DNA from 2 places in the Trichocoleus sp. FACHB-6 genome. Region 2 is predicted to be linked to the other one. Evidence: predicted binding sites of a transcription regulator. Region 2 holds the regulator's gene; the other holds the start of a gene.
The links. Region 2 encodes HrcA, which represses chaperone genes, less so after heat shock. Its sites were predicted from a motif close to ANTTAGCACTCNNNANTNNNGAGTGCTAANT; they were not measured.
Positions count from the first base shown of each region.

Region 1: the regulator HrcA is predicted to act here: its motif matches at 1,747-1,777, upstream of groES (co-chaperone GroES).

Region 1 is NZ_JACJOY010000120.1:80,339-83,756, reverse strand. It holds gene H6F66_RS24345 (NIL domain-containing protein) at 1-136, shown strand, start outside; gene H6F66_RS24340 (response regulator transcription factor) at 201-848, opposite strand; gene H6F66_RS24335 (ferredoxin) at 1,054-1,506, opposite strand; gene groES (co-chaperone GroES) at 1,836-2,147, shown strand; gene groL (chaperonin GroEL) at 2,227-3,418, shown strand, end outside.
Region 2 is NZ_JACJOY010000130.1:101,390-104,807, reverse strand. It holds gene H6F66_RS27355 (DUF2834 domain-containing protein) at 63-752, opposite strand; gene hrcA (heat-inducible transcriptional repressor HrcA) at 860-1,972, opposite strand; gene H6F66_RS27345 (hypothetical protein) at 2,138-2,329, shown strand; gene H6F66_RS27340 (rhodanese-like domain-containing protein) at 2,339-2,698, opposite strand; gene H6F66_RS27335 (DUF3352 domain-containing protein) at 2,826-3,418, shown strand, end outside.

The DNA of each region.
Region 1 (3,418 bases), on a different contig from region 2:
AAATGCCAGAGATGATGGCTGGTTTGACTTGGAACTGATAGGGACAACTCGCCAGCTTCAAAGCGCCCTCACCTACTTGGATGAAATGGATTTAGAAATTTGGAGAAAATCAGATAAAGAAGAAGAGGGCTGGTAACAATTTGGGATTTTAGATTTTGGATGAATAATCTAGAATCCAAAATCTAAAATCCCAAATCGACTTACGCCATGTTACTCTCAATTGCCCACCGAGCTAACTCCGTGCGGTTATGGAGACTGGTTTTACCTAGCATATTGGACACATGGCTTTCAATCGTCCGCTGAGAGACATTCATCTGCTCGGCAATTTCTCGATTTGCCATACCTCGTGCCACAAACTGAACAACTTTTAGCTCAGTCGGCGTTAATTCTACGGTTTCAGGTACCTGAAGTTTTGATCCTCCCTCGGTTCCTCGACTTGGATGATGAATTAGGCGAGTGGCTTGCTTAAGGGACGATTCCACTTGCGCCACCAATTCTTCAGGCTCAAATGGCTTAACCATGTAGACATCAGCCCCAGTGTTAAGTCCCTTCACCCGATCTTGACTTTGACCTTTCGCGGAAAGGAACAAAACTGGAATCCAACTGATGCGGGGGTCTTCTCGTACGTGTTGTACGAGGGCAATTCCGTCCATCTCCGGCATCATCACATCGCAGATGATCATGTCAGGAATGTCCTGCTCTAGAACCTCTAGAGCTTCCCGACCGTTTTCCGCAGTGATCACCTCGTACCCTCGAAACTCCAGGTAGTCCTTGACCAGCAAAATCAGGTTGGGGTCATCATCAATCAGCAACAGTCGTTTGTTATCTCTTACACTGGTGTCTTTCATGGTGTCCCACTCGCCAAGCCTGGATTCGTGAATTTTACAACCGTATTCTAAGTAGACTCTACGTTATTTCGCACACCCTGCTGTATTGGTTTGTACTAGGTCTAGACAAATGCTAAATCCTGTTTATAACCAAATAATTATACTCACTTACATGGGTGGCAACGATAAGGATCTAGTAGGTATACGGAAGAATATAACGTAGCTACTATGTTACTGTATAGGGTTCTGGTAGCGGATGAACTAAAAAAGCATATTCTTGTACGATTTTGTTGCCAATAAGATGCTCTTGGATAATCCGCTCTATTACTTCCGGAGTCGCCCCGCGATACCATACGCCGTCTGGGTAGACGACTAGAATTGGGCCAGAGGCGCAAACTCGCAAGCAGTTGGCTTTGGTGCGGAAAATGCAGTTGGGGCGAGTTTCGGTGGGTTTGTCAATTTTTAACTCTTTGAGGCGACGCTTTAAGTAATTCCACGATTCTAGACTGGCTTCCTTTGAGCAGCATTGAGCTAAAGTCTGGTCAGCACATATGAAGATGTGTCTTTGAATTTGATTGAGTCCTAAGCTCTGGACGCACGCGAGGATAGCATCTTGGTCTTGTGGCTTACAGGTGTCTAGAATCTGGGCTTCAGATTGAGCTACTGTATTTTCAGTCATTTTTACTTCTTTCTTGGGCAAACTCTGGCTTTTCGCGTCTTTGACAATACGTTGGCAGTTCCAACTTTTCTTTTAGCAGACTGGCGGCAGAAAAGGAAAAAAGCTCTCATGCAAAAAAAGAATTCTTGACTTTTTCCTTTGACTTACCTCCTCAGCTCTTCCCCAGTTCCCATCTTTGTTCGGAAACCCGTACACACAATTTTGCAGAACTTGCTTGCGATCGCACACCTTACTCCGCTAAATTAGCACTCAGGAGCCGAGAGTGCTAAATTTAGAACGCGAGGAACATCGCGTTTAGATATCAAACCTGTTGTAGGAGCTTTATTTGTATGGCTGCTGTATCTCTGAGTGTATCCACCGTTAAGCCTCTAGGCGATCGCGTATTTGTGAAAGTGAGCGCCGCTGAAGAGAAAACCGCTGGTGGAATTCTTCTGCCAGACAATGCTAAAGAAAAACCCCAAGTCGGCGAAGTAGTCGCTGTGGGCCCTGGCAAGCGCGATGATAAAGGCGCTCGTGTTGAGATGGAAGTCAACGTCGGCGACAAAGTTCTCTACTCCAAGTACGCTGGCACAGACATCAAACTCGGCACAGACGAGTACGTCTTGCTGTCAGAGAAAGACATTTTAGCCGTAGTTAACTAAATAGCTAATGGCTAATGGCTAATCGCAATTAGCTGTTTAAAGATCAAAATTCACATACTCACCAAGAACCTGGAAATATATGGCTAAGCGCATCATTTACAACGAAAACGCTCGTCGCGCCCTAGAAAAGGGAATGGACATTTTGGCAGAAGCCGTGGCTGTCACCCTCGGCCCCAAAGGCCGTAACGTAGTGCTAGAGAAGAAGTTTGGCGCACCGCAAATCGTTAACGATGGTGTCACTATCGCCAAAGAAATTGAACTAGAAGACCACGTAGAAAATACTGGCGTGGCGCTGATTCGTCAAGCTGCTTCCAAGACCAATGATGCTGCTGGTGATGGCACCACCACCGCCACCGTTCTCGCGCACGCAATGGTCAAAGAAGGGTTGCGGAACGTTGCTGCTGGAGCCAATGCAATTTCCCTGAAGCGCGGTATTGACAAAGCTATTGGCTTCCTGGTCGAGCAGATTGCCCAACACGCCCGTCAAGTAGAAGATTCCAAAGCGATCGCGCAAGTCGGAGCTATCTCTGCTGGTAACGACGATGAAGTTGGGCAGATGATCGCCCAAGCAATGGACAAAGTGGGCAAAGAAGGCGTAATTTCCCTAGAAGAAGGGAAATCAATGACCACTGAACTCGAAATCACCGAAGGGATGCGCTTCGACAAAGGCTACATCTCTCCCTATTTCGCTACCGACATGGAGCGGATGGAAGCGATCATGGATGAGCCTTTCCTGCTCATCACCGATAAGAAAATCGCTCTAGTACAAGACTTAGTGCCAGTGCTGGAGCAAGTAGCTCGTGCTGGTCGTCCTCTGGTAATTATCGCCGAGGACATCGAGAAAGAAGCTCTGGCAACCTTGGTAGTCAACAAACTGCGGGGTGTGCTGAACGTGGTTGCCGTCAAAGCTCCTGGTTTTGGCGATCGCCGCAAAGCTATGCTCGAAGACATCGCCGTTCTCACTGGTGGTCAGCTAATCACCGAAGATGCTGGTCTGAAGCTGGAAAACACCCGCTTGGAGATGCTGGGTAAAGCCCGTCGCGTCACCATGACCAAAGACAGCACCACAATTGTTGCTGAAGGCAACGAACAAGCTGTTAAATCTCGTTGCGAACAAATCCGCCGTCAAATGGATGAAACCGAATCTTCCTACGACCGCGAGAAGCTGCAAGAGCGTCTAGCTAAGCTTGCTGGTGGTGTCGCAGTAGTCAAAGTTGGTGCTGCCACTGAGACGGAAATGAAGGACAAGAAGCTGCGTCTGGAAGATGCCA
Region 2 (3,418 bases):
TCAAGTTAATCTACAATTTCCCTAACCGAAGAAACAGGATTTTTCAACAGGGCTTTTTATACCTACCTACTTACGTTTGAGACGGGCTGCTGCTGTTTTGATACCACCTCGGTAGTAGATTCTGGTAAGGGCGGACGCAGGCAAAGATACGCCAAAGGGCCAAAAAGTGGAATCAGTGCCACAGTCCAAAAAAGTGCAGGATTGTTGATTCCTCGCCGTGCCATATCATCTCCTAGCAGGGCGGGAAATATTAAGCACAATAGACAAAAATCCAGACTCATAACATGAATAAAACGGCTTGTCTGGAACTGTTGAACATAATCTGCCCAATCTGCTCCTAGTAAGCCGTAGCTAACCAAAATAACGCTGCCAATTGTTAGGATAAGGCCCAGCCAGCGAGAATCAAGTATTTTCAAAAATAGATTTTTTTGCCCTGAAAATTGTGTATTCGGTTCGCGCAGTGCCAAATAAGGTAATAAGGCAAAGGCTCCTACTCCAAAGGAGAATGTTGCAAAAGGCCAAGCTGGTATTTTTTGCCCTCTGCCGTCTATAAATAACAGGCAACCGTAAATCAGAGGCCAGACACCCATGATATTAAATAGGGCAATAATCAAAGGGTTGATGCCTGTCCATTGACCTGTTGACAGATTTTTAATCAGTTCAAATGTGTCTGGTTGATTGGGAGGGGCTAATAGAAAGGCGTAGCTAACTAATCCTACCCATAGCAACCAAAAGCCTATTTTTCTAATCATGTTATTTTAAAAAAATGAACCGCAAAGAGACGAAGTACGCTAAGGAAAGAGAGGAAGAGAGTAAATTGGGAATGACCAATCTCTCTCAATCCAAAATTCAAAATCGATTAAGCGGTTTGAGTAAGGGCATCGGAAAGATAATCGGCGGCGGCTTCAACGAGCGCGATCGCATTTTCGTATACCATCCGAGTTGGGCCCAAAACTCCCACACTTCCTACCGGAATAGAACCTTGTCGGTAGGTTGCAGAAATTAGCGTACAAGTACGCATCGGTTCTAAGGGATTTTCGGAACCAATTCTCACTGTCACTCGCGAACCTTGTGGCAGGGTTGTCACTCCTTGAATCTCTGGTGTAGGTAATTCAAAGATTAAAGGCCCAAGCTTGTCTTGTTCCTCTTCCAATAGGTGCATTAACATTTGGATTTGCTGCAACTCAGAAAATTCTGGCTGACGTAACACCTCTGCAACACCGCGAATCATAATTTGGGTTGAAGCGGGTTTTGTGGTGCGACGGATTAAGTCAGAGACTAAACTTCGCAAGGTATCCGCATATCTTTGGAATTCCCGACCTAACTCACTCCAGTCTAAGGCAACTAATTCAACAAGCGATCGCCCTCGCAACTGGCTATTCAAAAAGTTCGATAAAATCTGCAACTCCCGCTCTACAATTTCTGTATCGGGTTCGGTATCTTCTGAAGTGAGCGGCGGTAACTCCATCAAAACGCTAGTCGTCTCATAAGCATCTGTCACCACGATTAGCATCACCCGTCCTGGTTCAACCTGTACCAGCTGCAAATGTCGTAAGTGAGTAGTACGGTTTTGAGGCATCGTGATCAGGGTAATATAACCACTGAGCGTAGTGAGAATTTGCGCTGCTCCTCGTAGCAAAGCCTCGAAGCTCCCATCCTCTAAGTTCAGATTTTTTGTAAATAATTCCTCTACCTGTCTCCCCAATACCTCAGAAGGCTTTATTAGTTGGTCAACATAAATTCTATAGCCAGAGTCAGAGGGCACCCGTCCAGCGGAAGTATGGGGTTGATAGAGTAATCCAGCTTTTTCTAAAGCACCCATCGCATTGCGAATAGTTGCTGGGCTGACGCTGAGATTATATTCTTCTACCAGTGCTTTTGAGCCTACAGGCTCTGCTGTCGCTATATAATGACGAACTGTTGCCCAGAGAATACGTTGTTGCCGATCGGTCAATTTTACTTGTTTAGACATTTAAACAAAAGCCGAATCTAATAGGTTTTAAACACAATGAAAATTCGGGGACTTACGATTATTGATCTATCGTAAGCCCGGCGTTCTTGACAAGCGAGCAGCCGTTTAATTACAGGTTAAATCACAATAGCAGATGCTGTCTTCTGCCTGCCGATCAGTAAAATTGTGGTAGTAGCAGCAAACAGGGGAAAAACTAAGATAAGACTTACTCTGGCACATTTCTCCAGAATATATACACAAGATTCTAGTTGTTGGGGTGTAGGGGCAATTTATTCTCGTTCTCCGGGCTATCCCTGCGAAGCGATCGCTTCCCCATTTTGGCGATTATTAGCCTTTGGGGGAGACGACCGCCTCTAAAAGAAGGAATTAATACCGGGGAATTGTGGAATCTACCAGAAGCGAGTAAGCATCGATACCACCTGCAATATTTTTAACATTGGTAAAGCCTTGACTTTGTAACCACTGACACATCTGAGCCGAACGAATACCGTGATGGCACATTACCAGCGTCTCCGCGTGGGGATCAAAGCGGCTGGGGATTTCATCAGACCATTCGGTAAAGTCCGACAGAGGGAGGATTTCAAACCCCTCAATGCTGGCGATCGCTACTTCAGAAGGCTCTCGCACATCCACCAGTTGTAAACCCTCACGGGCATCACACAGACGCTTTTTGAGTTCTTCTACACTAATCTGGGAAATCTGTTGGGGATAAGATTGAGCTGACATGATGTTGCGTTTCGAGATTAACTAAGATTTTAATAGTTCGGGTGGACGGCAGGCAGCCATAATATTCTCTGACATCTGGATTAGTGTTCTAAGCTTAATCGCTCTCGCGCAAGGTCTGAATTTCGCCATGAAGCAACGCTCATTTTTTTACGCTTTAGCAGCTGGCGTTTTAGTGCTGCTGTTGATTGGTGCTGGTGGCTTTTACTGGTTAAGATCGCCAAGTCCCCTCGCTTTGATGTCGGGCGGACAGATGACGCCATCTGCCGCGATGTTTGTGCCGAAACAGGCACCAGTCATGGTGTCATTGCTGGTGAATCCAGATCGCTTGGAGGAGGGGTTTCGGCAGGCTGTGGATCGTTCGGGGAACCGTGGGCGATCGCGTGTCGAACTAGACCAAGTTAAACAAAGTTTACTGGCTAATACCGATCTCGACTACCAGAAAGATATCCAGCCTTGGCTGGGAGATGAAATTACTTTTTCCGTCACTAGCTTAGATTTTGACCGTACAAGCCAAAATGGGGAACAGCGGGGACTGCTGCTGATTGCAACTAGCAAAAACCCGCAACGCAGCAACGAGTTTGTAGATTTGTTCTGGCAGAAGCAATCTAGCGAAGGCGCTTCTTTGGAGTTTGAACAATACAAAGGTGTAAAGCTGATTTACACGCAAGGAAAAGAAAAATCTGTTGCTAGTGCAGTCGTAGGCGATCGCTTTGTGCTTTT